4 linked regions of the Caballeronia sp. LZ062 genome follow. The main gene of each other region encodes a partner of the protein of the gene in region 2 in a complex. Links are inferred from orthologs where the notes say so. Each region holds a gene or a part of one and is shown on either strand. Other genes may lie near its edges.

What was found.
Region 1: the proteins of P9239_RS11385 (region 2) and holA are in contact, whole or in part, in a cryo-EM structure (PDB 8GIZ), measured with the Escherichia coli proteins. The link is inferred for Caballeronia sp. LZ062 from one-to-one orthologs.
Region 3: the proteins of P9239_RS11385 (region 2) and P9239_RS10565 are in contact, whole or in part, in a cryo-EM structure (PDB 8GIZ), measured with the Escherichia coli proteins. The link is inferred for Caballeronia sp. LZ062 from one-to-one orthologs.
Region 4: the proteins of P9239_RS11385 (region 2) and dnaN are in contact, whole or in part, in a cryo-EM structure (PDB 8GIZ), measured with the Escherichia coli proteins. The link is inferred for Caballeronia sp. LZ062 from one-to-one orthologs.

Annotation. Positions count from the first base shown.
Region 1 is NZ_JARTWB010000002.1:186,928-194,383, reverse strand. The notes cover bases 2,008-4,979. They hold holA (DNA polymerase III subunit delta), read right to left. Parts: upstream 4,051-4,979; coding sequence 2,965-4,050; downstream 2,008-2,964. Other genes in these bases: leuS (leucine--tRNA ligase), read right to left, coding at 4,683-4,979; lptE (LPS assembly lipoprotein LptE), read right to left, coding at 4,072-4,623; P9239_RS06945 (glutamate-5-semialdehyde dehydrogenase), read right to left, coding at 2,008-2,852. Outside these bases: P9239_RS06955 (MurR/RpiR family transcriptional regulator), read left to right, coding at 277-1,116; P9239_RS06950 (CopD family protein), read right to left, coding at 1,144-1,560; more of P9239_RS06945, read right to left, coding at 1,581-2,007; more of leuS, read right to left, coding at 4,980-7,277. UniProt on the Escherichia coli protein: Part of the beta sliding clamp loading complex, which hydrolyzes ATP to load the beta clamp onto primed DNA to form the DNA replication pre-initiation complex.
Region 2 is NZ_JARTWB010000002.1:1,133,251-1,140,608, forward strand. Bases 2,109-4,982 are described here. They hold P9239_RS11385 (DNA polymerase III subunit delta'), read right to left. Parts: upstream 4,132-4,982; coding sequence 3,085-4,131; downstream 2,109-3,084. Other genes in these bases: P9239_RS11375 (TatD family hydrolase), read right to left, coding at 2,109-2,503; P9239_RS11380 (N-acetyltransferase family protein), read right to left, coding at 2,517-3,053; tmk (dTMP kinase), read right to left, coding at 4,151-4,771; mltG (endolytic transglycosylase MltG), read right to left, coding at 4,771-4,982. Outside these bases: otsA (alpha,alpha-trehalose-phosphate synthase (UDP-forming)), read right to left, coding at 1-286; P9239_RS11365 (Rap1a/Tai family immunity protein), read right to left, coding at 453-809; P9239_RS11370 (ankyrin repeat domain-containing protein), read right to left, coding at 895-1,659; more of P9239_RS11375, read right to left, coding at 1,715-2,108; more of mltG, read right to left, coding at 4,983-5,781; P9239_RS11400 (hypothetical protein), read left to right, coding at 6,037-6,336; P9239_RS11405 (folate-binding protein), read left to right, coding at 6,754-7,358. UniProt on the Escherichia coli protein: Part of the beta sliding clamp loading complex, which hydrolyzes ATP to load the beta clamp onto primed DNA to form the DNA replication pre-initiation complex.
Region 3 is NZ_JARTWB010000002.1:955,835-963,473, reverse strand. What follows is about bases 3,122-6,276. They hold P9239_RS10565 (DNA polymerase III subunit gamma/tau), read right to left. Parts: upstream 5,962-6,276; coding sequence 3,322-5,961; downstream 3,122-3,321. Other genes in these bases: P9239_RS10570 (YbaB/EbfC family nucleoid-associated protein), read right to left, coding at 3,122-3,196. Outside these bases: P9239_RS10590 (ABC transporter substrate-binding protein), read right to left, coding at 1-602; P9239_RS10585 (CaiB/BaiF CoA-transferase family protein), read right to left, coding at 696-1,901; P9239_RS10580 (DUF1653 domain-containing protein), read right to left, coding at 2,001-2,213; recombination mediator RecR, read right to left, coding at 2,223-2,819; more of P9239_RS10570, read right to left, coding at 2,870-3,121; thioredoxin TrxA, read left to right, coding at 6,501-6,827; transcription termination factor Rho, read left to right, coding at 7,089-7,639. UniProt on the Escherichia coli protein: Part of the beta sliding clamp loading complex, which hydrolyzes ATP to load the beta clamp onto primed DNA to form the DNA replication pre-initiation complex.
Region 4 is NZ_JARTWB010000002.1:2,508,218-2,515,684, forward strand. The notes cover bases 2,475-5,457. They hold dnaN (DNA polymerase III subunit beta), read right to left. Parts: upstream 4,527-5,457; coding sequence 3,423-4,526; downstream 2,475-3,422. Other genes in these bases: gyrB (DNA topoisomerase (ATP-hydrolyzing) subunit B), read right to left, coding at 2,475-3,288; dnaA (chromosomal replication initiator protein DnaA), read right to left, coding at 4,802-5,457. Outside these bases: P9239_RS17775 (DUF4007 family protein), read right to left, coding at 1-138; more of gyrB, read right to left, coding at 817-2,474; more of dnaA, read right to left, coding at 5,458-6,367; rpmH (50S ribosomal protein L34), read left to right, coding at 6,793-6,927; rnpA (ribonuclease P protein component), read left to right, coding at 7,016-7,467. UniProt on the Escherichia coli protein: Confers DNA tethering and processivity to DNA polymerases and other proteins. Acts as a clamp, forming a ring around DNA (a reaction catalyzed by the clamp-loading complex) which diffuses in an ATP-independent manner freely and bidirectionally along dsDNA.

The sequences.
Region 1 (7,456 bases), 950 kb from region 2 along the record:
CGCGCATGCCGTCGAGTTATGGGTTGGACAATCGCGAAGAACGGCGGCTGCGTCGTTGTAGTGTAAATGGCCGTTTGCAGCATATTAGTAGAAAAACTACATGCTGACAACGCGGCCGACGCAGCCTTGTATTCAGCGGACGCGTAACTCCATGCCTTCCGCTGTCTACATCCAAGGGAAATCCCTGATAAATCGCCTCGGTAATATGTAGTATTTGTACAAGGCCGGTCATCGGCTATAGTCGCAGGCAAATTTCCAGCATAAGCGAGTTTTCCGATGTTGCTGTCCCAAGTCGAAGCAATGCGCGAGCAGTTGCGCCCGTCCGAGCGCAAGCTCGCCGATTATGTGCTGGAAGCGCCACGCGAAGTCCTGGACCTTTCGATGACCGACTTTGCCGCCCGGGCTGGCGTCAGCCAGCCGACCATCGCGCGCTTCTGTCAGGCGCTCGGCTTTTCCGGCTTCCGTGAATTCAAGATACGTCTCGCGCAAAGCGTCGCGGCGGACGTGCCCACGGTCTACCGCGACGTTCGGAGCGACGAGCCCGCCGCCGGCGTCGCGGCGAAGGTGCTGGACCGCACCATCGGCGCCCTCATCGCGGTGCGCAATAGTTTGTCGTCGCACAGCGTCGCGGCGGCCATCGCGATTCTTGCGGATGCGCGGCGCATCGAGTTTTACGGCGCAGGCGGCTCGGGCATCGCCGCGCTCGACATGCAGCACAAGTTCTTCCGGCTCGGCGTGCCGTCCGTCGCATATGCCGACCCGCACACATACACGACGTCCGCGGCGCTGCTCGGACCGGGCGACGTGGTCGTCGCGATATCGAACACCGGACGCACGAAAGATATCCTCGACGCCTGCAAGTCGGCGCTGAATGGCGGGGCGAAGGTCATCGCGATCACGCACGGCAATTCGCCGCTCGCGAGACTGGCAAGCGTCGGCCTTTTCGCGAACGTCGATGAAGACACGGACATTTTTTCGCCGATGACATCGCGCGTCTCGCATCTCGCGATCGGCGACATTCTGGCGGTGGGATTGGCGCTGGCGCGCGGGCCGGATCTGGCGGAAAAGCTGGCCGAAGCGAAGGACGTGCTGGAGCGGCGCAGAGTGGGAACGTGAGCCGAGGTCCGGCCCACGAAGCCGGTCTCAGAAGGGCTTGATGACGACGAGCAGCGTCGCGCCGAGCAGCCCGAGCACCGGCAGCTCGTTATACATGCGGTACCACTTGTCCGAGCGCGTGTTCTCACCGCGTTCGAACGTGCGCAGCAAAACGCCGCAATACGCGTGATACACGATCAGCAACGCGACGATGCCGAGCTTCGCGTGCAGCCAGCCCTGGCCACGCCCGATGCCGACATCGAGCCACAACCACAGCCCGCACGCGAGCGCTGGCACCGCGATGAACGTCATGAAGCGGAAGAGCTTGCGCGCCATGAGCAAGAGACGCGCGGTGGCTGCAGGGTCCTTTTCCATCGCCAGATTCACGTAGATGCGCGGCAGATAGAACAGCCCCGCGAACCACGAGGCGACCAGCACGATATGCAGCGACTTGATCCAGAGCATTATTCGTCTTTGATTCGTTCTTATTGACGCACTTCACCGTGACCGAGCACGACGTACTTGAGCGAGGTCAGCCCTTCCAGCCCGACGGGTCCGCGCGCGTGGAGTTTGTCGTTCGAAATGCCGATTTCCGCGCCCAAGCCGAACTCGAAACCATCGGCAAAGCGCGTCGATGCGTTGACCATCACGCTTGCCGAGTCGACTTCGCGCAGGAAACGCATGGCGCGATCATGGTCTTCGGTGACGATGGCGTCCGTATGATGCGAGCCGTAAGTGTTGATATGGTCGATGGCTTCGTCCAGTCCTTCGACGACCTTCACAGCGAGAACCGGCGCGAGGTACTCGGTGCTCCAGTCTTCGTCGGTGGCATCCACGAGCGCGCCGATTTGCGCGGCTTCGAGCACCTTGCGCGCCGCCGCGTCCACACGCAGTTCGACGTCTTTCGCCTGGAAGGCACGCGCGAGCATGGGCAGCGCGGCGTCAGCGAGTTGACGCGCGACGAGCAGCGTTTCCATCGTGTTGCAGGTGCCGTAACGATGCGTCTTCGCGTTGTCGCAGATCGCCGCCGCTTTCGCGAGATCGGCGCGGTCATCCACGTACACGTGGCAGATACCGTCGAGATGCTTGATCATCGGCACGCGCGATTCTTCCATCAGCCGCGCGATCAGGCTCTTACCGCCGCGCGGGACGATCACGTCGACGAACTCGGTCATGGTGATGAGCTTGCCGACCGCCGCGCGGTCCGCCGTCTCCACGACCTGCACCGCGTCCTGCGGCAGTCCGGCTGCTTGCAATCCCTCGCCGATCAGCTTCGCCAGCGCGGTGTTGCATTCGAGCGCCTCGGAACCGCCGCGCAGAATTGTCGCGTTGCCTGACTTGAGGCAGAGCGCGGCGGCGTCGATGGTCACATTCGGCCGCGACTCGTAGATGATGCCGATCACGCCGAGCGGCACGCGCATCTGCCCGACCTGGATGCCCGTCGGACGAAACTTGAGCCCGCTGATCTCACCGATCGGATCGGCCAGCGCAGCGACTTGCCGCAAACCTTCGACCATCGTGCCGAGCGCCTTGTCCGAAAGCGTCAGACGGTCGATAAACGCCGCGTCGTGACCCTTCTCGCGGGCTCTCTCCAGATCGCGCGCGTTCGCGGCCTTGAGCGCGTCGCGCTCCCGTTCGATCGCGTTCGCCACCGCGACGAGCGCCGCGTTTTTCGCCGCCGTCGACGCCCGCGCCATCGCGCGTGACGCCACGCGCGCGCGGCGGCCGAGGTCGGTCATGTACTGGTCGATGTTCATCTGGATCATTCCGTATGCCGGTTGCGAAAGGGCGGCATCAGTAAGCTGAGGGGCGCACGCGGCTCTGTGGATACCGGGACGCGCGAAGAGTCATTCTAAGCCGTGGCGCGTGTCAGCGACGCGGTCGCGGCGGCGGCGATGCGCCCTGCGCCACGGCCATCGCCAGCTCGAACATGCCCGCCCACGGATCGGGCGGCGGCTCGCTGCCGCGCGCGCCGGCGCTGCCGGAACGACCCGAGAGCCCTTTGACCTGCCGATCCAGCCGCGCCGCGAGCGCGAGCGCGCGTTCGAGCACGTCTTCGGTCACACGGGAAAGCGCCGGGCCGATCAACCGCTCGCGCGGTCCCCACACGCGGTTCTCGCGCAGCAGCGTGGCGAGCGGCTTGCCCGACGTCACGCCGCGCTTGATGCGCAACAGCGTGCGCACTTCGTCCACGAGCGCCCACAGCACGAGCACGGCCGCTTCGCCTTCGCCTTTGAGGCCGTCCAGCATGCGGGAAAGACGGCCGACGTCTCCCGTCAGCATCGCCTCGTTCAGCTTGAAGACGTCATAGCGGGCGACGTTCAGCACTGCATCTTGAATCTGCTCGAATGTGAGCACGCCTTGCGGATAGAGCAGCCCGAGCTTCTGAATTTCCTGATGCGCGGCAAGCAGATTGCCCTCGACACGTTCCGCGATGAAGACGAGCGCGCGCCGCCCCTCTTCGCCCGGCGCGACTCGCTGCCCCTGCTGCGCGAGCCGCTGGCCGACCCACATCGGCAATTGCGCGCGGTCGACCGGATCGACCTTCAGCGCGACGCCCGCACCGGCGAGCGCCGTGAACCACGCGGACTTCTGCGTCGCGGAATCGAGGCGCGGCAGCGTGACCAGCGTGACGACGTCCGGGTTGTCGGCAACGGCGAGCGTCTTCAGCGCCTCGCCGCCCTCCTTGCCCGGCTTGCCCGTCGGAATGCGCAATTCGATCAGTTGACGGTCGCCGAAGAGCGACATCGACTGCGTCGCGCCGATGAGCGCGCTCCAGTCGAACCCGCGCTCGACCGTGAACACCGTGCGATCCGTGAAGCCGCCCGCACGTGCGGCGGCCCGGATGCGGTCGCACGCTTCCTGCGCGAGCAGATGCTCGTCGCCATACACGACGTACAGCGCCTTCAGGCCTTTGGCGAGGTGCGCTTCGAGCGCGTCGAGCTTCAGCTGCATGATGACCGGTCGCGCGGCGCGTTACAGCGGCGGCGTGGGCAGCGGGGCCCGCGGCGCGATGCCCGGCGTTTGCTCCGCCGGCGTCGGATGCAGCGAACGCACGACCGCCAGACGGCGCGTCAGCTGATCCACGGCGTCGTTGCGCATGTCGTTGAAGAGCAGCGTAGCTTCCTGCGACTTTCCGAGCGTGTACTGGTTGCTGTAGGTCATCGCACGATTCAGCGCAATGGTGCTTGGCGGAATTAGCACGACACCATCCGCACCGACGAGCGTGTAGCCCAGGTTATAGACGAGTTCGTATTCCTGGATCACGCCTTCAGAATTAAGACTGAGCGTGGTGACACCCTGTCCTTCGTTGAGAAAGAGCGTCGCGTCCGGCTTCTCCGAGGCCTTCACGATAACGGTATCGCTTCCGCCCTGCACCATGCGTTCGAGCCGCCCGACCATCTGCGGCGCGCCGCCGTTGATTGCGAGGCGTTTGAAGGCGTAGTCCTGCTGGCCGCGCAACTGGAAGCCGCACGCGGACAGTGCGACCGCGCCGCCGAGCAGCGCGAGAAACGAGCGCCGGCTCACGCTCGCCGCGCCTTTCTCAACGGCTTTCACGCGCACATCGAATTCACAGGTTTTGGCCATCAGACCACCACGTTGACGAGACGCCCCGGCACCACCACGATCTTCTTCGGCGCGCGGCCTTCCGAGAATTTTTCGAACATTTCGTGCGCGAGAGCCGCTTGCTCGATCGCTTCGCGCGATGCGTCCTTCGCCACGGTCAACGCCCCCCGCACCTTGCCGTTCACTTGCAGCACCAGTTCGATTTCCGACTGCTCGAGGGCGGCTTCGTCAACCTTCGGCCACGGCGCGTCGAGCAACGGGCCGGATTCGTCGGCATAGCCCAGTTCCGACCACAACTGGAACGTGATGTGCGGAACGACCGGATACAGCACGCGCAGCAGCACGCCGAAGGTTTCGTTCAGCACGCCTTCGCCCGCGTTCTTCGCGCTGTCGAGCGCGTTGAGCATCTTCATCGCGGCCGAGACGACCGTGTTGTATTGCAGGCGGCCGTAGTCGAAATCGGCTTGCTTCAGCACGGTGTAAATTTCGCGGCGCAGCGCGCGATCCGTATCGCCCAATTTGGATGCGTCGAGCTTGCGATGCTGGCGCAGTGCCTCTGCGTTGTCGTGCGCGAAGTGCCACACGCGGCGCAGGAAGCGGCTCGCACCTTCGACACCCGCGCCCGACCATTCGAGCGATTGCTCCGGCGGCGCCGCGAACATCACGAAAAGACGCGCGGTATCCGCGCCGTATTGGTCGATGAGCGTCTGAGGATCGACACCGTTGTTCTTCGATTTCGACATCTTTTCGACGCCGCCGAGCACGACCGGCTTCCCGTCGGCAATAAGCGTCGCGCCGGTCGGACGGCCCTTGTCGTCGTGCGACACGGTCACTTCGAGCGGGTTGTACCAGGTCTTCTTGCCGCTCGCGTCTTCGCGGTAGAACGTCTCGTTGAGCACCATGCCCTGCGTGAGCAGATTCTTGGCAGGCTCACCGAACTTCACGAGGCCCATGTCGCGCATGACCTTGGTCCAGAAGCGCGAATACAGCAGGTGAAGAATGGCGTGCTCGATACCGCCGATGTATTGGTCCATCGGCATCCAGTAATCGGTGCGTTCGTCGACCATCGTCGCGGCGTCCGGCGCGCTATAGCGCGAGAAGTACCACGACGAATCGACGAACGTGTCCATGGTGTCCGTTTCTCGCTTCGCTGCCGCACCGCACTTCGGGCACGAGCAGTTGAGAAACGCTTCGGACTTGGCGAGCGGATTGCCCGTGCCGTCCGGCACGAGGTCTTCGGGCAGCACGACCGGCAGATCCTTCTCCGGCACCGGCACGTCGCCGCAGCTCGGGCAGTGAATGATCGGGATCGGCGTGCCCCAGTAACGCTGACGCGAGATGCCCCAGTCGCGCAGACGACACGTGACCTGCTTGTCGCCCAAGTCTTTCGCCTTCAGGTCGGCGGCGATCGCATTGATCGCTTCGTCGGTGGTGAGACCGTCGTACTTGCCGCTGTTCACGAGGCGGCCGGCCGTCTTGTCGCCGTACCACTCTTCCCAGGCTTGCGTGGAGTACGTCTTGCCTTCGACGGCAATCACCGGCTTGATCGGCAAGTCGTATTTCTTCGCGAATGCGAAGTCGCGTTCGTCGTGCGCCGGCACGCCCATCACGGCGCCTTCGCCGTAGGACATCAGCACGTAATTGCCGATCCACACTTCAACCTTCTCGCCCGTCAGCGGATGCGTGACGAAAAAGCCGGTCGCCATGCCCTTCTTTTCCATCGTGGCGACGTCGGCTTCCGCGACGCCGCCGCGCTTGCATTCCTCGATGAACGCCTGCAAACCGGCGTTGTCGCGCGCAAGACGCGTGGCAAGCGGATGCTCCGCCGCGATCGCCGCGAACGTCACGCCCATGATGGTATCGGCGCGCGTGGTGAAGACGCGCAGCAGCTTCGCTTCGCCGTCAATTTCATACGGGAAGCCGAAGTTCACGCCGAAGCTCTTGCCGATCCAGTTCTGCTGCATGATCTTCACGCGCTCGGGCCAGCCGAGGCCTTCGAGATCGTCGAGCAGTTGATCCGCGTAATCGGTAATACGCAGGTAGTACATCGGGATCTCGCGCTTCTCGACGAGCGCGCCCGAGCGCCAGCCGCGCCCGTCGATCACCTGTTCGTTCGCGAGCACCGTCTGGTCCACCGGATCCCAGTTCACCGTGCCGGTCTTCTTGTAGGCGATGCCCTTTTCCAGCATCTTGAGGAACAGCCACTGGTTCCACTTGTAGTACTCGGGCGAGCACGTGGCGACTTCGCGCGACCAGTCGATGGCAAGACCCATCGACTGCATCTGCTTCTTCATGTACGCGATGTTGTCGTACGTCCACTTGGCGGGCGGCACGCCGTTGGCCATCGCGGCATTTTCGGCGGGCATGCCGAACGCGTCCCAGCCCATCGGCATGAGCGTGTTGTGGCCGTTCATGCGCAGATAACGGTACATCACGTCGTTGATCGTGTAGTTGCGCACGTGGCCCATATGCAGCTTGCCCGACGGATACGGCAGCATCGAGACGCAGTAGAACTTGGGCTTAGTCGACGTCTCGGTCGTCCGGTAGACGTCGTTCGCGCGCCAGGTGCTCTGCGCGGCGGATTCGACGTCGGCGGGTACGTATTTATCGTGCATGGTGTGATGGCTTTACGCTTGATGCTGTGGACGGGCGCGAGCTTCGTTGGGCGTTACCGCGCTGGCTGCAGTGGCGAATCCAGACGGTGCGTGGTCGAACGGCCTGCGACTCGCGGGATGAAACGGCGGAATCGGGCCTGCTCTGATTGACGCGGGACGCCTTGGACGGGCAAAGGGCG
Region 2 (7,358 bases):
TGCGATAGTGGAAAACGGGCCACAGCATCGCGTTCGAAAAGCCGCGGTAGTACTGGTCGTAGTCCTTCTTCGGCAAGCCGACGGTCGCGAACGTCACTGCGCCGTCCTGCTCGAGCGTCGGGCCTTGATTCGCGACGCCTTCGCTCACGACGTCCCCGCTCCAGCCGAACCAGACGCCGCCGCTGTCCTTCAGCGCGCCGAACACGCCGACGGCGAGTCCGCCGGCCGAGCCTTTGGTTTCAGTGGGCGTGGCGACCCTGTTGGATACGACGACGAGACGGCTCATAAGACGTTCCTCTTGCGTTTTTTGTGTGATATGCAGAAATCGCTGTCGGAAGTTCGACTAGCAAACGGCGTGCGGGTTTCCGCGCCGTGCGGCATCACCGAAGCCGTCGTCAAGAGGTGTATCGAAGCGTGCCGCGACCGTGTCACGGCGCGCCTCGACGGGCGTTTCAGCGTTCCGCCTTGCAGGGAAACGCCTTGCCGAGCCCGAGCGACACCATCGTGGTGGCGTTGAAATTCGCCTTGTCGGGATTGTCCGCGATGTACTTGCGCACCGCGTCCGTCAGTTGTTGCGGCTTCACGTCGGCCGGCAGACAGAAGTACTGGCCGACCTGCGGCCCGGTCGTGCCGCCGATGGCTTCTATCGTGTTATAGACGCCGTCGGCCGCGCCTTCAATATAGGCGGCGCACGCGGTACGCGAGTTCGGATCGGTTTTGATACAGAGCTTGTTGAGATCGTTGCCGGTGAATGCGAACGCGCACACGGGCGTCGCAAGAGCACAGGCGATGGCGATTTCCCGCAGCATGGTCTTCCTTTTGTGTTGAGCGGCGGCGTATTGGAGCGAGGCGGCCGCGCCTGACCGCGCTCGCCCGGTTTCAGGCGTGGCGGTGCTATTTTGACCCATTTGCGCCGCTTTGAGCAGCGCCGCCTTGCATCGCGTCGAGGCGCGCCTGCAAGCCCTCGGCGACGTCTTTCTCGTTGTACTTCCGCGCGAAATCCACGGCGGTCATGCCGATCTGATTTTTCACCCGCAAATCCGCGCCCTGGTCGAGCAGCAGCTTGCACGTCGACAGATGACCGCCGCGCGCGGCCATCATGAGCGGCGTCGTGCCGTTCGGCGAACCGGCGTCGATATAGGCGGAGTGGTCGAGCAGAATCTTCACGATGTCGTCATGACCGTTGGTCGCCGCGTAGTGCAGTGGCGTCCAGCCCTTCTTGTTCACTTCGGCGTCTTTCGCGATCAGCAGATTCACGAACGTGGCGTCGCCGTTGAGCGCCGCGAGCATCATGGCGTTTTCGCCGGCGGAATCCAGCTTTTCGAGGTCCGTGTTCTGATTGTCGGCGAGTAGCTGGCCGACCTTGTCGGACTTCTCGCGCGCGGCGATCACGAGGAGCGGCGCGCCAGTGTTATCGACCGTGTTCGGGTCTGCGCCCTGCGCGAGCTGCTTCTTGACTTCGGACACGTCGTCGAACTTGACAGCCTTGATGAGCGAGTCCACGGAAGCGGCCCAGACCGGCTGCGCGAACGCGCATGCCGCGACGAGCGCGCCGGCGAAAAGTCCGCGCACGGCCGCGCGCCTGCCCGCCCGCAAAGCGGCCGGTTGCGTGTTTGCAGTCATCGCGGACTGAGTGGAAAGCATCGGGGAATTGTTCATAGTGGACCTTCGAATTGCCATGAAACGATGAATCGCGCCGCTTGCCCGGCAGTGCTCAGGCAGCCGCGCGCGCGATCTTGAAAAGCCGGAAGAAATTCTCGGTCGTGGCCTGCGCGACCGTCTCGTCCGTCTCTTCGCGCAATTGCGCGATGAAACGTCCGACATAACTCACGTACGCAGGTTCATTCGGCTTGCCGCGATACGGCACCGGCGCGAGATACGGCGAGTCGGTTTCGATCAGCAGACGGTCGAGCGGAACGCGCCGCGCCACGTCCTGCACGTCCGTCGCCTTCTTGAACGTGACGATGCCGGAGAGCGAGATGAAGAAGTTTTGCGCAAGCGCCGCTTCGGCTACGTTCCACGGCTCGGTGAAGCAGTGCATCACGCCGCCCGGCACGCTCGCGCGCTCCTCTTCCATGATGCGCAGCGTGTCTTCCGACGACGACCGCGTATGGATGATGAGCGGCTTGCCCGTCGCGTGCGCGGCGCGGATATGCGTGCGAAACCGCTCGCGCTGCCATTCCATGTTGGCGATGCTGCGGCCTTCGAGCCGATAGTAGTCGAGTCCCGTCTCGCCAATCGCGCAGACTTTCGGATGCGCCGCCAGTTCGACAAGTTCCGCGACGCTCGGCTCTTTTGCGTCCTCGTGGTCCGGATGCACGCCGACCGACGCGTACACGTTCTCGCATCGCTCGGCGATATCGAGCACCGAGGGCAGCGTCTCCAGATCCACCGACACGCATAGCGCGTGTGTGACGGCGTGCGCGCGCATCTTGTCGAGCACGTCCGGCAGACGATCGGCCAGGCCTTCGAAATTGATGTGACAGTGCGAATCGACGAACATCCCGTGCTCCTTGCTACTGGTTCTGACTCAGGCCGTTTTTTCGTTGCGGTGCGCCTTCCAGCCGCAAGCCGAGAATGACGAGATCGCGCTCCACGCCGTCCAGCACCGCGACGCGCGGCAGCGTGCCCCATGCTTCGAAGCCGAAGCTCGCGAAAAGCCTCATGCTCGGCTCGTTGTGGCCGAAGACGAAGCCAAGGACAGTGTCGACCTTCAGCGACGGCGCTTTATCGAGTGCCTCGCGCAGCAGCTGCTTGCCGAGACCCTTGCCACGCGCGCGCTCGTCCAGATAAATGCTGACTTCGACCGTGCGCGCATACGCCGGACGGCCGTAGAAATCCGAAAAACTCAGCCACGCAATCACCGAGCCGCCCTCTTCCACCACCCACAGCGGGCGCGCGTCCGGGCCGTGCGAACGGAACCACGCGAGACGGCTTTCGACGCTGACCGGATCGAGGTCCGCAGTGACTTGCCGCGAGGCGATCGTCGAATTGTAGATGGCGACGATGGCGGGCAGATCGTCGAGGGTGGCGTCGCGATACGTGAGACTCATGGGTGGTAGCGTTTCGGAATCGAACAAAGGATCAGGCGGTGAAGATCCCGCGATACGCGAGAAACAGTTCTTCGAAAACGAGCCGCGCGTTCAGCGGATGGTTCTCCACCGCGCGCTGGCGCGTGACGGCCTTGATGCAACGGGCGAGCGCGGCGGGATCGGCGCTTTGCGCGCAGCGCGCGAGCGCCTTGGCCGCGCCGGGGAAATAGCGCGGCCGGCCGGCGGTGCGCTGTGCGAGCACGTCGTAGAGCCAGCGTTGCAGCCAGCCGAGAACCATCGGCACCGGCAGCTTCTGCAGGTTTTCGCCGCACGCGAACGCGTCGCAGTTCGGGCCTGCGGCAAGCTGTGCAAGCGTGAAATCGCGCAGCGCGCGGTTTTCATCGTGCGCGAGAGCAAGCGCCGTGAGCGGCGCGCCGCCCGCTTCGGCAAGCAGGCTGGCGGCATCGTCCACGCCTTGCGACGCGAGCCAGGCACGCGCCGCATCGGCGTCGGGCAGGCTCATCGGCCATTGGCGGCAGCGGCTGATGATGGTCGGCAAGAGCCGGTCTATTCTCGCCGACACGAGCAGAAACACGACGCCCGACGGCGGCTCTTCGAGCGTCTTCAAAAGCGCGTTCGACGCCGCGACATTGAGCGCCTCGGCGGGATACAGCAGCACGACGCGCAAGCCCCCGCGATGCGAGCCGACGCCGCAGAAGTCCAGCAGCGCGCGCACCTGCTCGATCTTGATCTCCTTGCTGGGCGCGCGCGATTTCTTGCCTTCGCCATCGTCGGCTTTTTCAGCCGATGCGTCGTCCGCCGCGGCCGATCCTGGCAGCGCGGCGAGCGCGGCGAGCGCCTCGGGCAGCACGGCGCGGAAATCAGGGTGATTGCCTTGCGAGAACCACAGGCACGCGCGGCACGTGCCGCACGGTTCGCCGTTGCCGGCGGGCGTCTCGCACAACAGACCCTGCGCGAGATGCTGCGCGAACTGCAACTTGCCGATGCCCGCCTCTCCGTGCAGCAGGAGCGCGTGCGGCCAGTGCGCGCGCAGTTGCTGCAGGCGTTGCCAGTCGTCGGTTTGCCAGGGGTAGATCATCGCTCGAGTGTCGTGAGAATCAGAGGCCCGCGATCACGTCTTTCAGACGCTCGCGGATCGCGCCGATGGGCTGGGTGGAATCGACGATGACGAAGCGCTCCGGCGATTCCGCCGCGCGGCGCAGATATTCGGCACGCGTGCGCTCGAAGAACGCGTCCGACTCGCTTTCGAACTTGTCCGGCGCGCGCGCGGCCGAGCGGCGGTCGCTCGCGGTCTCGGTCGGCACGTCGAAGAGCACAGTGAGATCCGGATGAAAACCGCCCTGCACCCACCGCTCCAGCGCCTCCAGCTTGTCGCGCGGCAGACCGCGCCCGCCGCCCTGATAGGCGAACGTCGCATCCGAGAAGCGGTCGGACAGCACCCAGTCGCCGCGCGCGAGCGCCGGTTCGATCACCTGCGCGAGATGCTCGCGGCGCGCCGCGAACATCAGAAGCGCCTCGGTTTCCAGGTCCATCGGCTGATTCAGCAGCATGCCGCGCAGCGTTTCGCCGAGCGCGGTGCCGCCGGGTTCCCGCGTCATCACGACATGGCGGCCGCTACCCGCGATCTTCTCTTCCAGTTGCTGGCGGAACCAGTCGAGATGCGTGGTCTTGCCCGCGCCGTCGATGCCTTCGAACGTGATGAATGTGCCGCGCGCCATCATTGACCCCGGATGTACTTGTCGACGGCCTTGTTGTGGTCGCCCAGATTGTCGGAAAAGATGCTGCTGCCGTCGCCGCGCGCCACGAAATACAGCGCGCTGCTCGGCGCGGGGTTCAGCGTGGCGCTGAGCGCGGCCACGCCCGGCAGCGCGATCGGCGTCGGCGGCAGGCCCATGCGCGTGTAGGTATTGTACGGAGTGTCCGTCTGCAGGTCCTTTTTCTTCAGATGGCCTTCATACGTCGCGCCGAGCCCGTAGATCACGCTCGGGTCCGTCTGGAGCGGCATGCCGATGCGCAGCCGGTTCGCGAACACGGCGGCCACGAGCGGCCGGTCGGAGGCCCGCCCCGTCTCCTTCTCGACGATCGACGCCATGATCAGCGCCTCGTAAGGCGTCTTGTACGGCAGATTCGGCGCGCGCGTCGCCCACGCTTCCGCCAGGCGCTTTTGCATCGTGCGGTACGCCCGCTTGTAGACGGCGAGGTCGCTCGTGCCCTTGTCGAAGAGATAGGTGTCGGGGAAAAAGAGTCCTTCGGCCGACGGCTTGTCCGCTTCCGTCGCGCCGATGGCTTTCAGCAAGTCGATATCGCTCATGCCGGCCGTGTCGTGCGTGAGCGCCGGGTTGCCGTCCAGTTCGCTGCGCATTTTCTGCAGCGTCCACCCTTCGATGACCGTCGCCACGTATTCGTTCACGTCGCCGCGCGCGATTTTTTGCAGCACCTCGTATGGCGTGATGCCGCTTTTGAACGCGTAATTGCCGGATTTGAGCTGCGCCGACAGGCCGAGCACGCGCGTCATCAGCACGAAGAGCTCGGGCTCGACAGGCACGCCGCCGCGATTCAACTGGGCGCTCACGCTGCGCAGGCTGCTATGAGGCTTGATGGTGACATCGAGTTCGGCGGGGGAAAGCGGCATCGGCCGATTGGCCCAGTAGTAGACGCCGCCCGCGACGGCCGCTGCGAGTATCGCGGCGAGCAGCGCGGCCACGACGCATTTCTTCAGGAAAGACACGACGAATAGAGGCAGTAGTGAAGTAATGACGGAGACGAGCGCGCGACCGGATCAGCGTGCGGCTCTCCCTTTTAGCAGCCGTTCGGCCGATTTCGACCCGTATTGTATAGATGTGGCCATGCTTCGGTCATAGCAGAGCCGGGCGCGGGCCTCGAACGACCGGGCGAATGCGGCACGGCACTTGCGACCCATTCAATAAGCAGGCGATGAGCGTCTGCCCTTCATTTGTGGAGAACGAACAAGGAGGAAGAGATCATGAGCAAGGCAATGAGCACATTGATCGCGGCGGTCGCCGCACTGACGCTGTCCGGCGGCGCGTTCGCGCAGGCGGGCGGTGGCTCGACCGGCAGCACCGCCAGTCCGGCCAATCAGGTCAACGGCGCGACAAGCGGCGGCTACGGCTCGCCGGGCGCGACCAACTCCGGCAGCGGCACGTCCGGCGGCGCGCCGAACTCGGGCCTGCCGAGTGCCACGAACGGTACGGCGACCAGCACCCCGCCCCCGAGCAACAACACGCTCGCCACGCCGAGCGTTAGGTCGCCGGCTGCGCAATAAGCAACAGTAGCTGGCATCGAGCGCGTTGCCGGAGCGGACTCGCCCGGCGACGCGCAGCCGCGACGCCGGCGTTCGGCTGCGTCGTCGATTGCGCTGGGGTCATCGAGAGGCCACCGCATCCGGCACAACCTCGGCGGGTTCTGCTGCGCACCGGTTCAGTGGCTCGCGCCGTTGATCGTCACGAATCGAGCGCACTGCCGACGCGCTTTTTCGTCAAGATTCTCGTCAAGTTCTCGCCAAGCGCCGAGCCTTACGGCTGCGCTCACCGTAGAAGACTGCACCGGGCGAATCATCCTTCCCTGCCGCGCGCCCTTCGACCCGCAAAAACACGCCCCGCCCAAGACCCATATAATGACCTGCCCACCTGCGCTGGGCCGGATGTACCGGCCGCGTCCCTAGCATCGACACATCGTCCTTATGAATTCCGAGACCAGTACCCTTCCCGCCGCCGATTTCGAAGCCCTCCGGACCGCGGGCGTCCACATGCCGCTCACGCAGTTCGGCGTGATCGACGTGAAAGGCGAAGACGCAGTCGCCTTTCTGCATAACCAGCTCACGAACGACGTCCAGCATCTCGATGCCTCCACCGCGCGCCTCGCGGGCTATTGCTCCGCGAAGGGCCGGCTGCTCGGCTCGTTCCTGATGTGGCGTACAGCCGACGCCGTGCGTCTCTTGATCTCGCAGGACATTCAGGCGCCCGTGCAAAAGCGCCTGTCGATGTTCGTGCTGCGCGCGAAGGCGAAGCTCTCCGACGCGACGCCCGAAGTCGCCGCTGTCGGCTTCGCGGGCGATGTGCGCGCGGCGCTCTCGGGCATCTTCGACGCGCTGCCGGACGGCGTCCACGTGAAGGTGGAAGGCCCGCACGGCGCGCTGATCCGCGTGCCGGATGCCGCAAGCCGGCCGCGCTTTCTGTGGGTCGGTCCGAAGGCCGACATCGAGGCGCACCTGCCGACGCTCGACGAGAAGCTCAGGCGCGCGCCCGCCGAGCTCTGGGACTGGCTCGACATTCACGCGGGCGAGCC
Region 3 (7,639 bases), 180 kb from region 2 along the record:
AGCTTTGTCATCACGGGATCGAGGTTCGCCATCGCGTCGATCTGGCCGGACTCCAGCGCGGCAATCGCGCCCGCTCCCGCACCCACGCCGATGAAGGACACGTCCGTCGCCTTGAGACCGGCCTTCGCGAGCACGAAGCTCGCCATGATCGACGTAGACGAACCCGGCGCCGTCACGCCGATCTTCTTGCCTTTCAGGTCCGCGACGGACTTGTAGTTCGGCATCGCCTTCTTCGAAACGGCGAGCACGATCTGCGGCGCGCGCCCTTGCAGCACGAATTCGCGGAAATACTGGTTCTTGGCTTGCAGCAGCAGCGTGTGCTCGAACGCGCCGGACACCACGTCTGCGCTGCCGCCGACCGCCGCCTGCAACGCCTTCGCGCCGCCCGCGAAGTCGGCGATCTCGATATCGAGCCCTTCGTCCTTGAAGTAGTTGCGGCGCTCCGCGATGGTGAGCGGCAGATAGTAGAAGAGGTTCTTGCCGCCGACGGCAATCGACACCTTCGTCTGTTCAGGCTTGCCTTGCGCGAACGCGAGCGGCATGCCCGTCACTGCGCTACCCGCGAGCACGGCGCCGCTCGCGATGAACGTCCTGCGTTTCATCGTTGTTGTCTCCTGTCGGCCGGATGTCGCGTCGAACGCGCTCCGGTCACTTGTTTTTTTGGTCTGCGCTGCTGGCCGGGTGACGCGTATCGCTCAGATCACCTTCGCCGCCCGCAGTCGCGCGATATCGTCAGGATGATACCCGAGCGTTTTAAGGACTTCATCGGTGTGTTCACCGAGTTGCGGGCCGAGCCAGCGCGTCTCGCCGGGCGTTTCCGAGAGCTTCGGCGTGACATTGGGCAGCGTGATCTCGCGGCCGTCCTGCCACGGGAAGCGTTGCAGCATTTGACGCGCGATGTACTGCGGGTCGGTGAACATGTCAGCGACGCTGTAGATGCGCCCGGCCGGCACGTCGGCCGCATTGAGCACGGCGAGCGCCTCGTCGATGCTACGCGTCGAAAGCCACGCGGCGATGGCTTCGTCGATTTCCTGCGTGCGCGGCACGCGGCCGTCGTTCGAGGCGAGCGCGGGATCGTTCGCGAGATCGGCGCGGTCGATGGCCGTCATCAGCCGCTTGAAAATGGGATCGCTATTGCCGCCGATGACGACGCTGCCGTCGCGGCACGGATACGTGTTCGACGGCACGATGCCCGGCAGCGACGCGCCCGTGCGCTCGCGCACGAGACCATAGACGCCGTATTCGGGCACCACGCTCTCCATCATGTTGAAGACGGCTTCGTAGAGCGCGACATCGACCACCTGCCCTTTGCCGCCGTTCACTTGCCGATGATGCAGCGCCATCAGCGCGCCGATCACGCCGTGCAGCGCGGCAATCGAATCGCCGATGGAAATGCCGATGCGCGGCGGCGGCAAGTCCGGATAGCCGGTGATGTGCCGCAGGCCGCCCATCGATTCGGCAATCGCGCCGAAGCCCGGACGGTCGCGATACGGCCCGGTCTGGCCGTAACCTGAGAGCCGCACCATCACGAGGCCGGGATTCTCGGCGGACAGCGTGTCGTAGCCGAGACCGAGCTTCTCGAGCAGACCGGGCCGGAAGTTTTCGATGACGATGTCCGCTTCTTTCGCGAGCCGCCGGACGATCTCCTTGCCTTGCTCGGCTTTCAAGTTCACGGTCACGGACTTCTTGTTGCGCGCCTGAACCGCCCACCACAAGGACGTGCCGCCGACCTCCGGATACAGCTTGCGCCACTTGCGCAGCGGATCGCCGCCGTTCGGGTCTTCTATCTTGATGACGTCCGCGCCGAACTCGCCCATGAAGCGCGCCGCGAACGGTCCCGCGATGAGCGTGCCCAGTTCCAGCACCTTGACGCCGGCGAGCGGCCCGGTCGTTGCGGTCATTCTCGTCTCCTTGTCTCGGCTCATCGTTCGGAATCGGCTTGCATGAAGCGCCGTTCCATTTGTTCTATGTTCGGGTCACGCGGACGATCGCGCGGGACTTCACAGCGGCTCAAAACGCGGCGTGCCGTCCTCGAGCGTCTCGTCGAACATCGCAGTCGGCCGCACCCACAGGCCGCGCTCGTGCGGCCAGAGATGTTCATAAACCGTCATCGCTTCCTCGGTTTCCGAGTGACGCGCCACGCCGATCACGCGATACAGCCCGCCCTTGTAGTGACGATGCGTGGCGAGCGCGAGAGCTTCGGTTTCTGTCATGGACATTCCTTATACGGAGCGCCGATCGAGCATCGCGCGCGCGATGGTGCCCGCATCGACATATTCGAGTTCGCCGCCCACCGGCACGCCGCGCGCGAGCCGCGTCACCTTCAATCCTTTGGACTTGAGCGTCTGCGCGAGGTAATGCGCAGTAGCTTCGCCTTCGTTCGTGAAGTTCGTCGCGAGCACGACTTCTTGCACGACGCCATCCAGCGCGCGGTTGATCAGGCGCTCGAAGTGAATCTCCTTCGGCCCGATGCCGTCGAGCGGACTCAGCCTGCCCATCAGCACGAAGTAGAGCCCGCGATACGTGAGCGTCTGCTCCAGCATGATCTGGTCGGCCGGTGTCTCAACGACGCACAGCAAAGACGCATCGCGCTCTTCGTCGAGGCAGACTTCGCAGATCGCAGCCTCGGTGAAGGTGTTGCACTTCTCGCAGTGGCGCAAATGCTCGGTTGCGAACAAGAGCGACTGACCGAGCTTTTCGGCGCCCGCGCGGTCGTGCTGCATCAGGTGATACGCCATGCGCTGCGCCGATTTCGGGCCGACGCCGGGCAGCGCGCGCAGCGCCTCGACCAGCGCCGACAAGGCGGAAGGTTGTTTCATGTGTCCTTCGTTGACATCGAAGCGCGCCGAATTCGCTTCGGCGCGCGCGATTAGAACGGCAGCTTGAAGCCGGGCGGCATCGGCATGCCGGCGGTCATGCCGCTCATCTTCTCTTGCGTGGTGACTTCGGCCTTGCGCACGGCGTCATTGAACGCGGCGGCGACCAGGTCTTCGAGCATGTCCTTGTCGTCCGCGAGCAGGCTCGGGTCGATCTGAACGCGCTTTACGTCGTTCTTGCAGGTCATCGTCACTTTCACGAGTCCGGCGCCCGACTGGCCCTCGACCTCGATCAGCGCGAGCTGGTCCTGCATCTTCTTCATGTTTTCCTGCATCTGCTGGGCTTGTTTCATCAGCCCGGCGAGTTGGTTCTTCATCATGGTGCGGCTCCTTCCTGAAAAGCGGATATGCGGATGGCGGCGAACGCACCGCGACGTGCAGCGGTGCGTTCGGAATAACGAAGCCGCGAATGCGGCGTGTCTTGCGGCTTACTGTACCGCGCCGGTCAAGCGGACGCGCCCGGCGTATGTCCGCCCGGTGCGGCCAGCGGCCTGACCGAACCCTGCACAATGCTCGCGCCGAAATCGCGGATGAGCGACTGTACGAACGGATCGCGCTGGATTTCCTGCTCGGCCTCCTGCTGCTTCTTCGCACGTTCGGCAGCATCCAGCGCGGCGGCGGTGCGGCGCGCGGGCCCGACGCTGACATTGACTTCGACGGCGCGGCCGAGCTTTTCGGCGAGCGCGCCCTTGAGCTTCGCGACGTGGGCGGCGTCCGTGTACATCGGCACCGCGACGGTGAGCGTGACGGAACCGGCGTCGCACGCGGTCAGTTCGCTGTTGAACGCGAGTTGATACGCCACGCCCTTGAGCGGCAAGTCGGCGGCGAGCGCCGGCCATTCGACCGCGACGCCGAGCGCATCGAGCGGGACGGCGGGCGGCAGCGGCGCGGTGTCGATTCTCGGCGCGGGCTTCGGCGCGGGTTCGCTGCCGAAGCCCATGTCGTCGAGACCGCTGTCGAACGCAGGCATGTAACCGTCGTCGGGCATGAAATACGCATCTTCCGGCGATGCCGGCGCGTAGTCGTCCGGCGGCATGTCCTCCCACGGCGGAACGACTTTCGCTGCGGCTTTGGCCTGAAGCTCGGGCGTGGCTGCGGGTGCCGACGCCGGTGCCGACGCGGATGCCGCTTGAGCCACCGGGCGGCGCGGCTCCGGAACCTGGACTTTCACAGCGGGCTTGGCGACGGGCTTGGGCGCAGCAGCCGGCGCGCTCGCCTGCCCCGCCGCCGATACCCCGCGCCCCGGACGATCCGACGACAGCCGCATGCCTGCACTGCGCAGCACTTCGAGCGCGGCGCTGGCTCCGCTTCCGGCGCGGGAAGGCGCGGGCGTCGGCGCTGCGGTTTCGGGCGAAGCGGCGGCGTCCACCGTTTGCCGCGCGGCGGCGGAAAGCGGCGCGGGCGCGGCTGGTGGCGCGTTGGCTGCGTCGGCCGGTTTATCTTCTGACCGCGTCGCCGAAACGAGCGGCGCGGCGGGCGGCGCATTGCGCGCCTTCTCGGCTTCCGCTTCCGGCCGATCCGCGGAGATTAGCGACGCGACTGGCGATGCGTTGCCTGTTTCCTGAGCGTTGTCTTCGAGGCGAGCCGCCGACACAAGCGACGCGACTGGCGATGCGTTGCCCACTTCCGCAGCGTTGTCGTCCAAGCGAGCCGCCGACGCGAGTGACGCGGCTGGCGATGCGTTGCCCGCATCGGCGACATCGCCTTCTGGCCGAGTCGCCGAAACGCGCGACGCACCCGGGCGTTCGACGTTCGTCGCGGATGCTTCGTCGCCGTCACTTGATGCAGGCGATGCGGATGCCGTCGAAGCAACGCTTCGCTCACGGACCTGCGTCTGCGGCTCGTCCGTCGTCGCAGACACCCGCCCCGCCGCCTTCCCGGCGACCGGCGCGGGCGCCACCGCGCGCTCGGCCATCGAACCGGCGAGCGCAGCGCTGCGCTGAGGCTTGCTCGCTTGCGGCGCGTTCACCGCGAGGCCACCGCCTCCGCCGCCCGGCCCGCCCGCGGGCTCGAACGCAAGCATGCGCAGAAGCGTCATCGTGAAGCCGGCGTATTCGTCCGGAGCCAGGCCGAGTTCGCTGCGGCCCACGGTGGCGATCTGATAGAACAGTTGCACGTGCTCCGCGGATAGCATGTCGGCAAAGCGGCGAATATCTTCGGCTTCGGGCCACTCGTCGAGCACCGACGACGGCGCGAATTGCGCCCACGCAATGCGATGCAGCAAGCTCGCGAGATCCTGCAGCGCGGTCGAGAACGACAGGCTGCGCAGCGCCATTTCGTCCGCGATGGCAAGCACGCTTGCACCATCGCCGGCGGCGAGCGCGTCGATCAGCCGGATCAGGTAGCTCTGATCGAGCGCGCCGAGCATGCCGCGCACGGCTTCCTCGGTCACCTGATTGGCGGAATAGGCGATAGCCTGATCGGTCAGCGAGAGCGCGTCCCGCATGCTGCCGTCCGCCGCGCGCGACAAGAGCCGCAGCGCCTGCGGTTCGAACGCGATGCGCTCTTCGCCGAGAATGTGCTCCAGATGCGACACGATATGCCCCGCCGGCATCTGCTTCAGGTTGAACTGAAGGCAGCGCGAGAGCACCGTGACCGGAATCTTCTGCGGGTCGGTCGTGGCGAGTATGAATTTCACATGCGGCGGCGGCTCTTCCAGCGTCTTCAGCATGGCGTTGAAGGCGTGGTTAGTGAGCATGTGCACTTCGTCGATCATATAGACCTTGAAGCGCGCGTCGACGGGCGCATACACGGCGCGCTCCAGCAGCGCCGCCATTTCATCGACACCGCGATTGCTCGCCGCATCCATCTCTACGTAGTCGACAAAGCGGCCTTCGTCGATTTCCCGGCACGCACGGCACACGCCGCACGGCTTCGAACTCACGCCGGTCTCGCAATTGAGCGCCTTCGCGAAGATTCGCGAAAGCGTCGTCTTGCCGACGCCGCGCGTGCCCGTGAACAGATAGGCGTGATGCAGCCGGCCGCCGTCGAGCGCGTGCGTGAGCGCACGAACGACATGCTCCTGGCCGACGAGCGACTCGAACGATTTCGGCCGCCATTTGCGTGCGAGAACTTGATAGGTCATGCGCGAAATTGTATCAGCAACGACTTGTGGCAAACGCGCGAGAGCGGTACGCGGCAAGCGTTCAGCGAGGCTGTCGCCGCACCGAAAATAACAGGAAATAACGGGGGAAATGCTGGAGGAAGAAGACAAACAGAAAAGCGGAAGGTGACGAGCCCGACCCTCGGCACTGGTGGAAAGCGGCTGTGGCTGCTTCGTTCCCGACCTGACCAGGTTGACCGCGCCACCATGCGAGGAGGCCCGTCACGACGAATTGTATCACGCAGGGTGCGCCGCCCGGAAGGCTCGCAACGAAGCACGCTCGCGGTGCACTTGCGCTTCGTACTTTCGCCCTCAGATCGCTGCTATCGGGCACGGGCAACGGATAGCAAAGTAGGCTAAGATGGCATGTGACTTAGCCGTGACCGTGCGTGCTCATGCCCGAACCGGCGCGCGGCGGCGGACCTTCGAGCGGCAAGTTAAGCGGCGAAATCCTTTCCAGTTTTGGTGTATCGTGGCGAGCATTCAAACGCGGGCCTCGAATCAATAGAGGTATTCAGACAATGAGCGAATCAATCAAGCACATCAGCGACGCTTCTTTCGAACAAGACGTCGTCAAGTCGGATAAACCTGTCCTGCTCGACTTCTGGGCCGAATGGTGCGGTCCGTGCAAGATGATTGCCCCGATCCTCGACGAAGTCGCGAAGGATTACGGCGATCGCCTGCAGATCGCGAAGATCAATGTGGACGAACACCAGTCCACGCCGGTCAAGTTCGGCGTGCGCGGCATTCCCACGCTGATTCTCTTCAAGAACGGCGCGGTCGCGGCGCAGAAGGTCGGCGCCTTGTCGAAGTCGCAACTCACCGCGTTTCTCGACAGCAACCTGTAACTGCACCACAGGCGGGCGTCGGCCTCATCGGCGTCCGCTTCGCGCGCGCCTTCACGCAATACGAATGAAAAGCGCGTGAGCCGATGTTGTCGCACGACAACATCGGCCGAAAAGCCCCGTCCCCGGCCTATCCGAGGCCCGTGCGGCGTGTGCTATGCTAGAATCACAAGACTTCAAGAAGTATTAAGTCCTAGAGCGGTTCCGCTCACCTCTTCTCCCATATCTTTCTGTCGCACCTCTTCTCCCCGGCGGGAAATCCGTATGCATTTATCCGAGCTCAAGTCTCAGCACGTGTCTGCACTGATCGAGATGGCCAATGGCCTGGAGATCGAAAACGCGAACCGCCTGCGCAAGCAGGAATTGATGTTCGCGATTCTTAAAAAGCGCGCCAAGGCTGGCGACACGATTTTCGGCGACGGCACGCTCGAAGTGCTGCCCGACGGCTTCGGGTTTCTGCGCTCGCCCGAGACTTCGTATCTCGCGAGTACGGACGATATCTATATCAGCCCGTCGCAGATTCGCCGTTTCAATCTGCATACCGGCGACACCATCGAAGGCGAAGTGCGCACGCCGAAAGACGGCGAGCGCTATTTCGCGCTGGTGAAGGTCGACAAAGTCAACGGGCAGCCGCCCGAGGCCTCGAAACACAAGATCATGTTCGAGAACCTCACGCCGCTGCATCCGAATAAGCCGCTGCCGCTCGAACGCGAAATGCGCGGCGAGGAAAACGTGACGGGCCGCATCATCGACATGATCGCGCCTATCGGCAAGGGTCAGCGCGGGCTGCTCGTCGCATCGCCGAAGTCCGGCAA
Region 4 (7,467 bases), 1.4 Mb from region 2 along the record:
ACCTAACCGCTCCGTAGCTTCAGCGTCCTTCTTTAATATCTCAGGCGAGGCGTTGACGGCATCGAAAACCTTACGCAACCAGCCATAGCGGCAGACAAACGATTCATGACCCGAAAATCGTTCCGCAGTAAATTCCATATGCTGTTCGAATGATGTGTGACGCGCATGTCGCGCAAGTGCTCACTTACGCACCCCTTCCGGATACCAGCACCGAGAGCGCGCAGTTCCGCACTTATGGGAACGAATATTACCGTTTTTCCTGCGAATCAGCTCCGTTATCGGTGAAAATCACCGATTTCTCCGCCTCACCTTCAGTTGAAAAAGATGCCGCGACAGTTCGTCCGACCGAACGCCAAGGACTCTCTATTCCTATTTGGTATCGCAGATATATCGTTGCTCGCATTGTGAAATTTTGAGAATTTAATGCGTAATAGTCCAATGAGTTTGCTGGAAAGATGATGATGCGGGACTCTGTATCAAAATCTGCGCTTGCGTTGGCGGCGTTGGCGGCTGACATTCCGTACGATATTAGTAGCGCGACCCGACCGAGCGTCTGTCCTAATTACAAGGATGATGCCGTGCGGCTGTTTCGGGTTCACCGTCATATGGAAAATGGGCCGACGCGAGCCGTGTCTAAGCATCTGTCACTATCAGCGACTTTGCGGATTCTGCGATTTGAGGACTATGGCGCGAAAAGCATTGTGTCTCACACAGCTAACTCGCTCTATAGGCGCAGACTACTAACAAAACAAACCCATAAGTTTCTCAACTTATGGGTTTGTTTTTCTCAGGTTATGCGTCTATCTACATCTCCCCTCAAACATCAATATTCCCCGCCCGCAACGCATTGCTCTCGATAAACGCCCGACGCGGCTCGACATCATCGCCCATGAGCGTCGTGAAGATGCCATCCGCCGCGATCGCGTCTTCGATCTGCACGCGCAGCAAACGCCGCACGTTCGGGTCCATCGTCGTTTCCCAAAGCTGCTCGGGGTTCATCTCGCCGAGGCCCTTATAACGTTGCTTCGACACGTTGCGTTCGGCGTCAGCGATCAGCCATTTCATCGCGCTCTTGAAGTCCGACACGGCCATCGACCGCTCGCCGCGCTTGATCAACGCGCCTTCGCCGATCAATCCCTTGAACGTATCGGCCGTCGAAACCAGCTGCTTGTAGTCAGCGGTCAGTTGCAGGTCTTCGTCGAACACGGAAACCTTCACGTTGCCGTGATGACGCCGCTTGATATGCAGCGAGCGCACTTCGCGAACCGGGTCATACGCCGGCTCGACCGTGACCTCGGGCTTCAGCGGATCGGCGCGCAGCCGCGCTTCCAGCGCCTTCGCCGATGCAGCCGCCGCTTCTTCCGTCGACAGATCGATCACGACGCCGTCCATCACGGCTTCGAGCGCCGCCGCGTCGTAAATGCGGCTGATGCGATCCACCACCGCCTGCGCCAGCAGATACGCACGCGCGAGTTCGCCGAGCGCATCGCCCGAAATCGGGTCCGCGCCTTCGCTCGGAATCAGTTCCGAACCTTGCAGCGCGAGCTTCAGCATGTGCTGGTTCAGCTCGTGCGCGTCCTTCATATACCGTTCGTCCTTGCCCGCCTTGATCTTGTAGAGCGGCGGCTGCGCGATGTAGATATACCCGCGCTCGACGATCTCCGGCATCTGCCGGTAGAAGAACGTCAGCAAGAGCGTGCGGATGTGCGCGCCGTCCACGTCCGCATCCGTCATGATGATGATGCGGTGATAACGCAGCTTGTCGAGGTTGTAATCGTCCTTGCCGATGCCGCAGCCAAGCGCCGTCACGAGCGTCACGATCTGCTCCGACGAGATCAGCTTGTCGAAGCGCGCCTTCTCCACGTTCAGCACCTTGCCGCGCAGCGGAAGAATCGCCTGGAACTTGCGGTCGCGGCCCTGCTTGGCTGATCCGCCCGCCGAGTCGCCCTCGACGATATAGATTTCCGACTTCGCCGGGTCCTTCTCCTGGCAATCCGCGAGCTTGCCCGGCAGCCCGATGCCGTCGAGCACGCCCTTGCGGCGCGTCATCTCGCGCGCCTTGCGGGCCGCGTCGCGCGCACGCGCCGCATCGACGATCTTGCTCGTGATGATCTTCGCGTCGCTCGGCGTTTCTTGCAGATAATCTTCGAGCGCCTTCGCGACGATTTCCTCGACCGGCGCGCGCACTTCCGACGACACCAGCTTGTCCTTCGTCTGCGAGCTGAACTTCGGCTCCGGCACCTTCACCGAGAGCACGCACGACAAGCCTTCGCGCATGTCGTCGCCGGTGGTTTCCACCTTCGCCTTCTTGGCGATGTCGTTGTCCGTGATGTACTTGTTGATGACGCGCGTCATCGCCGCGCGCAGGCCGGTCAGGTGCGTGCCGCCGTCGCGCTGCGGAATGTTGTTCGTGAAGCAGAGCACGCTTTCATTGAAGCTGTCGTTCCACTGCATGGCCACTTCCACGGTCACGTTCTCGCGCTCGCCGGTCGCGTGGAACACGGTCGGATGCAGCACCTGCTTCTGCTTGTTGATGTACTCGACAAAGCCTTTCACACCGCCCGCGAACGCGAAGTCGTCTTCCTTGCCGGTGCGCAGGTCCGTCAGGCGGATACGCACGCCGTTGTTCAGGAAGGACAGTTCGCGCATGCGCTTGGCGAGAATGTCGTAGTGGAATTCGACATTGCCGAAGATCGTCGCATCGGCGAGGAAGTGGACTTCTGTGCCGCGCTTTTCGGTGTCGCCGACGACGGGCATCGGCGAGTACTGCACGCCGTCTTCCTCGACGATCTCGCGGTTCTGCACCACGCCGCGCGCGAATTCCATGAAGTGCTTCTTGCCGTCGCGGCGCACGGTGAGGCGCAGCCATTCGGACAGCGCGTTCACGCACGAGACGCCCACGCCGTGCAGGCCGCCCGACACCTTGTAGCTGTTCTGGTCGAACTTGCCGCCCGCGTGCAGCTCCGTCATCACGATCTCGGCGGCGCTGCGCTTCGGGTCGTGCTTGTCGTCGCGCTTCAGGCCGGTCGGCACGCCGCGGCCGTTGTCCGTCACGGAGATGGAGTTGTCCGCGTGAATCGTCACGTGAATGTCGTCGCAGTAGCCGGCGAGCGCCTCGTCGATGGAGTTGTCCAGCACTTCGAAGACGAGGTGATGCAGACCGGTGCCATCCGACGTATCGCCGATATACATGCCCGGACGCTTGCGCACGGCCTCCAGACCTTCGAGGATCTGAATGGAGGATGCGCCGTAGCTGTTGTCGGGTTGCGAATGTGTGTTTTCAGTCATGGATTTCTTCCGGTTCTGCGTCACTGCTTCGACACTGCTTCGATAACTGCTCGTAAATGCTCGAACTTTTCAAAACACCTTAAAAACGCCAAAGGGGCGCGTCGCCCCTTGGAGTGTCTTCGGTGTCGTACGCGTCAGATGCGCATCGGCATCACCACGTATTTGAATTCCTCGTTCTCCGGAACGGTGATCAGCGCGCTGGAATTCGCGTCGCCGAGCGCCACCTGGAGCGTGTCGACCTTCAGATTCGCGAGCACGTCGAGCAGATACGTGACGTTGAATCCGATATCGACGGTATCGCCCTGATACGCGATTTCGAGTTCTTCCTGCGCTTCTTCCTGGTCCGCGTTCGTGGACATGATCTTGAGCTGGCCCGGTTCGACGAGGCAGCGCACGCCCTTGAACTTGTCGGACGTGAGAATGGCCGCGCGCTGGAGGGAACGCTGCAACTCTTCGCGGCCGATCTCGAACGTGTTCTTGTGCGACTTCGGAATCACGCGCTGGAAGTCGGGGAACTTGCCTTCGACGAGCTTGGACACCAGTTCCACCTGACCGAACGTGAACTTCACCTGCGTCGCGGCGATGTCGATCTTCAGCGTGTCGTCGATGTCTTCAAGCAGGCGCTGCAATTCGAGAATGGTCTTGCGCGGGATGATGACTTCCTGACGCGGAAACGCGCCTTCGATCTTCATGGAAGAGAACGCGAGGCGGTGCCCGTCGGTGGCGACCGCCATCAGCTGATCGCCGTCCACTACCAGCAGCATGCCGTTCAGGTAGTAGCGGATGTCCTGCTGGGCCATTGCGAAATACACCATGCCGAGCAACTGGCGGAACGTCTTTTGCGGAACCGAAAGGCTCGCGCCGAAGTCAGTAGCCTGGTTGACCGTGGGGAACTCGTCGGCGGCGAGCGTCTGCAGATTGAAGCGGCTCTTGCCGGAGCGCACGGTGAGGCGCTTGTCGGAAAGGTCGAGCGCGACTTCGCCAACGGGCATGGCGCGCAGAATGTCGAGCAGCTTGCGCGCGGCGACGGTAGTGGCGACCTGATCGCCGCCGACGCCGAAGTCGGCGCGCGTGGTGATCTGGAGTTCGAGGTCCGTCGAAAGGAACGACACGTCCGCGCCGTTCTTGGTGATGAGCAGATTGGCGAGGATAGGCAACGTATGGCGGCGTTCTACGATACCGCTCACGGTTTGCAGCGGCCTTAGAAGATTATCTCGTTCGGTCTTGACCAGTTGCATAGAGTTCCTTCATTGATGTGACGGCCTGTCCGGGCGGTTCGCCACCGTAGCGCCACCGTTCGCCCGCCGGACAACCTCGTAACACGCGTTGCCGGCCCCCCGCCGGTCACTCGCGAAAGCTTGCGCTTCAGAACCGTCCAGGCCAGCGGACGGCAAACCTGTATTGTGCCTGAAAACAGCACGGCTCCCGAAAAATTGGGGGCGTTTTCGCCAATAAACAGGCCCGCACGCGCAACAATCGACGCTTGCCGCTGTGCGCCGGCCGGCGACTCTCGTCAGCCCTTGAGCGTCTGTTCCAGCACGTGGAGTTCGTGGTTGAGCTGTGCGTCGTTGCCGCGCTCGGCGGCAATCTTGCGCACCGCGTGCAGCACGGTCGTGTGGTCGCGGCCGCCGAACAGTTCGCCGATTTCGGGCAGGCTTTTCTGCGTCAGCTCCTTCGCCAGATACATGGCGATCTGACGCGGACGCGCGATGTTGGCCGGCCGCTTCTTCGAATACATGTCGGCGACCTTGATGTTGTAGAAATCCGCGACCGTCTTCTGAATGTTCTCGACCGAGATTTGCCGGTTCTGCACCGTCAGCAGGTCTTTAAGCGCTTCTTTAGTCAGCTCGATGGTGATGTCGCGGCCATGGAACTTGGAGTACGCGAGGATCTTGCGCAGCGCGCCTTCCAGCTCGCGCACGTTCGAGCGCAAATGCTTCGCGACGAAGAACGCCACGTCTTCCGACAGACTCACGCCTTCCGAAATCGCCTTGCGCATCAGAATGGCAACGCGCATTTCCAGTTCGGGCGGCTCGATGGCGACCGTCAAACCCGAGTCGAAGCGCGAGATCAGGCGATCGTCGATGCCGGAGATTTCCTTCGGATACGTGTCGCTCGTGATGATGACCTGCGCCTTGTTCGCGACGAGCGCCTCGAACGCGTAGAAGAATTCTTCCTGCGTGCGCGATTTGCCGGAGAAGAACTGGATATCGTCGATCAGCAGCAGATCGAGCGAGTGGTAGTAACGCTTGAAGTCGTCGAACGCCTTGCGCTGATACGCCTTCACCACGTCCGACACGTACTGCTCCGCGTGAATGTAGCGGATGCGCGCGCCGGCTTTGTCGATCAGCAGTTGATTGCCGATGGCGTGAATCAGGTGCGTCTTGCCGAGGCCCACGCCGCCATATAGAAAGAGCGGGTTGTACGAGATGCCCGGATTGTCCGCGACCTGAATCGCAGCCGCGCGGGCGAGCTGATTCGCCTTGCCGGTCACGAAGTTGTCGAACGTGAGCACGGGGTTGAGTTTCGAGCGTTCGTAGGCGGAATCGTTCTCACCGCCCGCCGATGGCGCGCCGCCCGGCCGCCACGTGCGCCGGCCCGCGGCCGCTTCGTTGGCATCGAGACTCGGGAGGTCGAGATCGACGTGATCTTCCTGCGTGGCCTGCGCCTGCTGCGCCGCTTCGGCGGCGAGCGCGTTGACGTGCGCGGTCGCGTTTGCGTGTGCGACGACCGAAGGCGCGGCCGGGGCGGCGGACGGCGCGGGCGGACGCGGCGGCGTGACGCTCACGCGCGGCGCGGCGCTCGGCGCGCCGACCGCGCTGCGGGCGGTCGCTTTCGGATCGAGAACGAATTGCACGTCGATGGGCGCGCTGAAGAACTCGCGCGCCACATCGGCGATGCGTCCGGAAAACTGGCTCTTCACCCAGTCGAGCTTGAAGCGGTTCGGCGCGGCGATGCGCAGCGTGCTCGCGTCGGCATCGAAGTCGACCGGGGTCAGCGGCTTGATCCACGTGACGTACTGCTGAGGCGTGAGCTCGCGCTCCAGCAGTGCGGAACAGTGTTCCCAGAAATCGTTCATCGAGTGCGGTCGTTATGGTTGCTGCGCGCGACCTGCGGCCATGCTTGCCGAACGCGTCCAATTACCTCCGATGCGTCGGCAAGTCCCGGCACAGCCAAGCAGGTATGCTCCGGAGGCTTACGCCGCAAGGGTTTGCGGGCGAACGGCGGGCCGAAGCAGCGGGCGGATATTTGGGAGTAAGGCGAGATTCTAACGCCAAACCCTCGCGGCGCGCGAGTTATCCACAGGGTCAAATCACCGCGCCGAACAGGGGCGAAAGAAGCGCGTTGCAGCGTCGCGGGACGCTAAACTATTGACGGTCAATAGGAAAACGGTTTAAATAGCGGGTTCCGCGAAAACAGAATTCCTGAACCTCCGGCCATCGTGCTTGCAGTGACCACACTGGAGCCAAGCCCGCGCGGTCATTCAACTCAAGTGAGAGCACCATGAAACGTACTTACCAACCTTCCGTGACGCGCCGCAAGCGCACCCATGGCTTCCGCGTTCGCATGAAGACCGCCGGCGGCCGCAAGGTCATCAACGCTCGCCGCGCGAAGGGCCGCAAGCGCCTGGCCATCTAAGACGCCAGTGCTGCTCGCAGCCGCGTCGCGTTCGGAGACGGGCGCATCGGAAGGTGGCGAGCCGCTTGCCGAGCGCCGCACAGAAGTCTTGAAACAGGACATCGTCGAGTTGCCGGCGTCGGCCGCGTTCCCCAAGGCCGCAAGGCTGCTGAAAACGGATGAGTTCTCATCCGTTTTTCGTTTGCGCCCCTGGCGGCGTTCGCCACACTTCGTTCTGTACGGCAAACCGACGGCCAACGAAGCGCGGCTCGGGCTCGTCATCGGCAAGAAGCAGGCGCCGCGCGCCGTCACGCGCAACCTGATCAAGCGGCTCGCGCGCGAGGCGTTCCGGCTGCGTCGCGAGCAACTGCGCGGGTTCGACATTCTCGTGCGGCTGCACGCGAAGATCGACCGCAAGGCAATGCCGAGCGCCAGTTCGCCGCCGCTCGGCGCGCTGTGCCGCGGCGAACTGGAAGTACTCTTCGACCGTGCCGTGCGGGAAGCCGCGCGCCGCGCGGCCGAACCCGTGGCGGCGCCGCCTTCCGCGCCCGCCGTCGACGA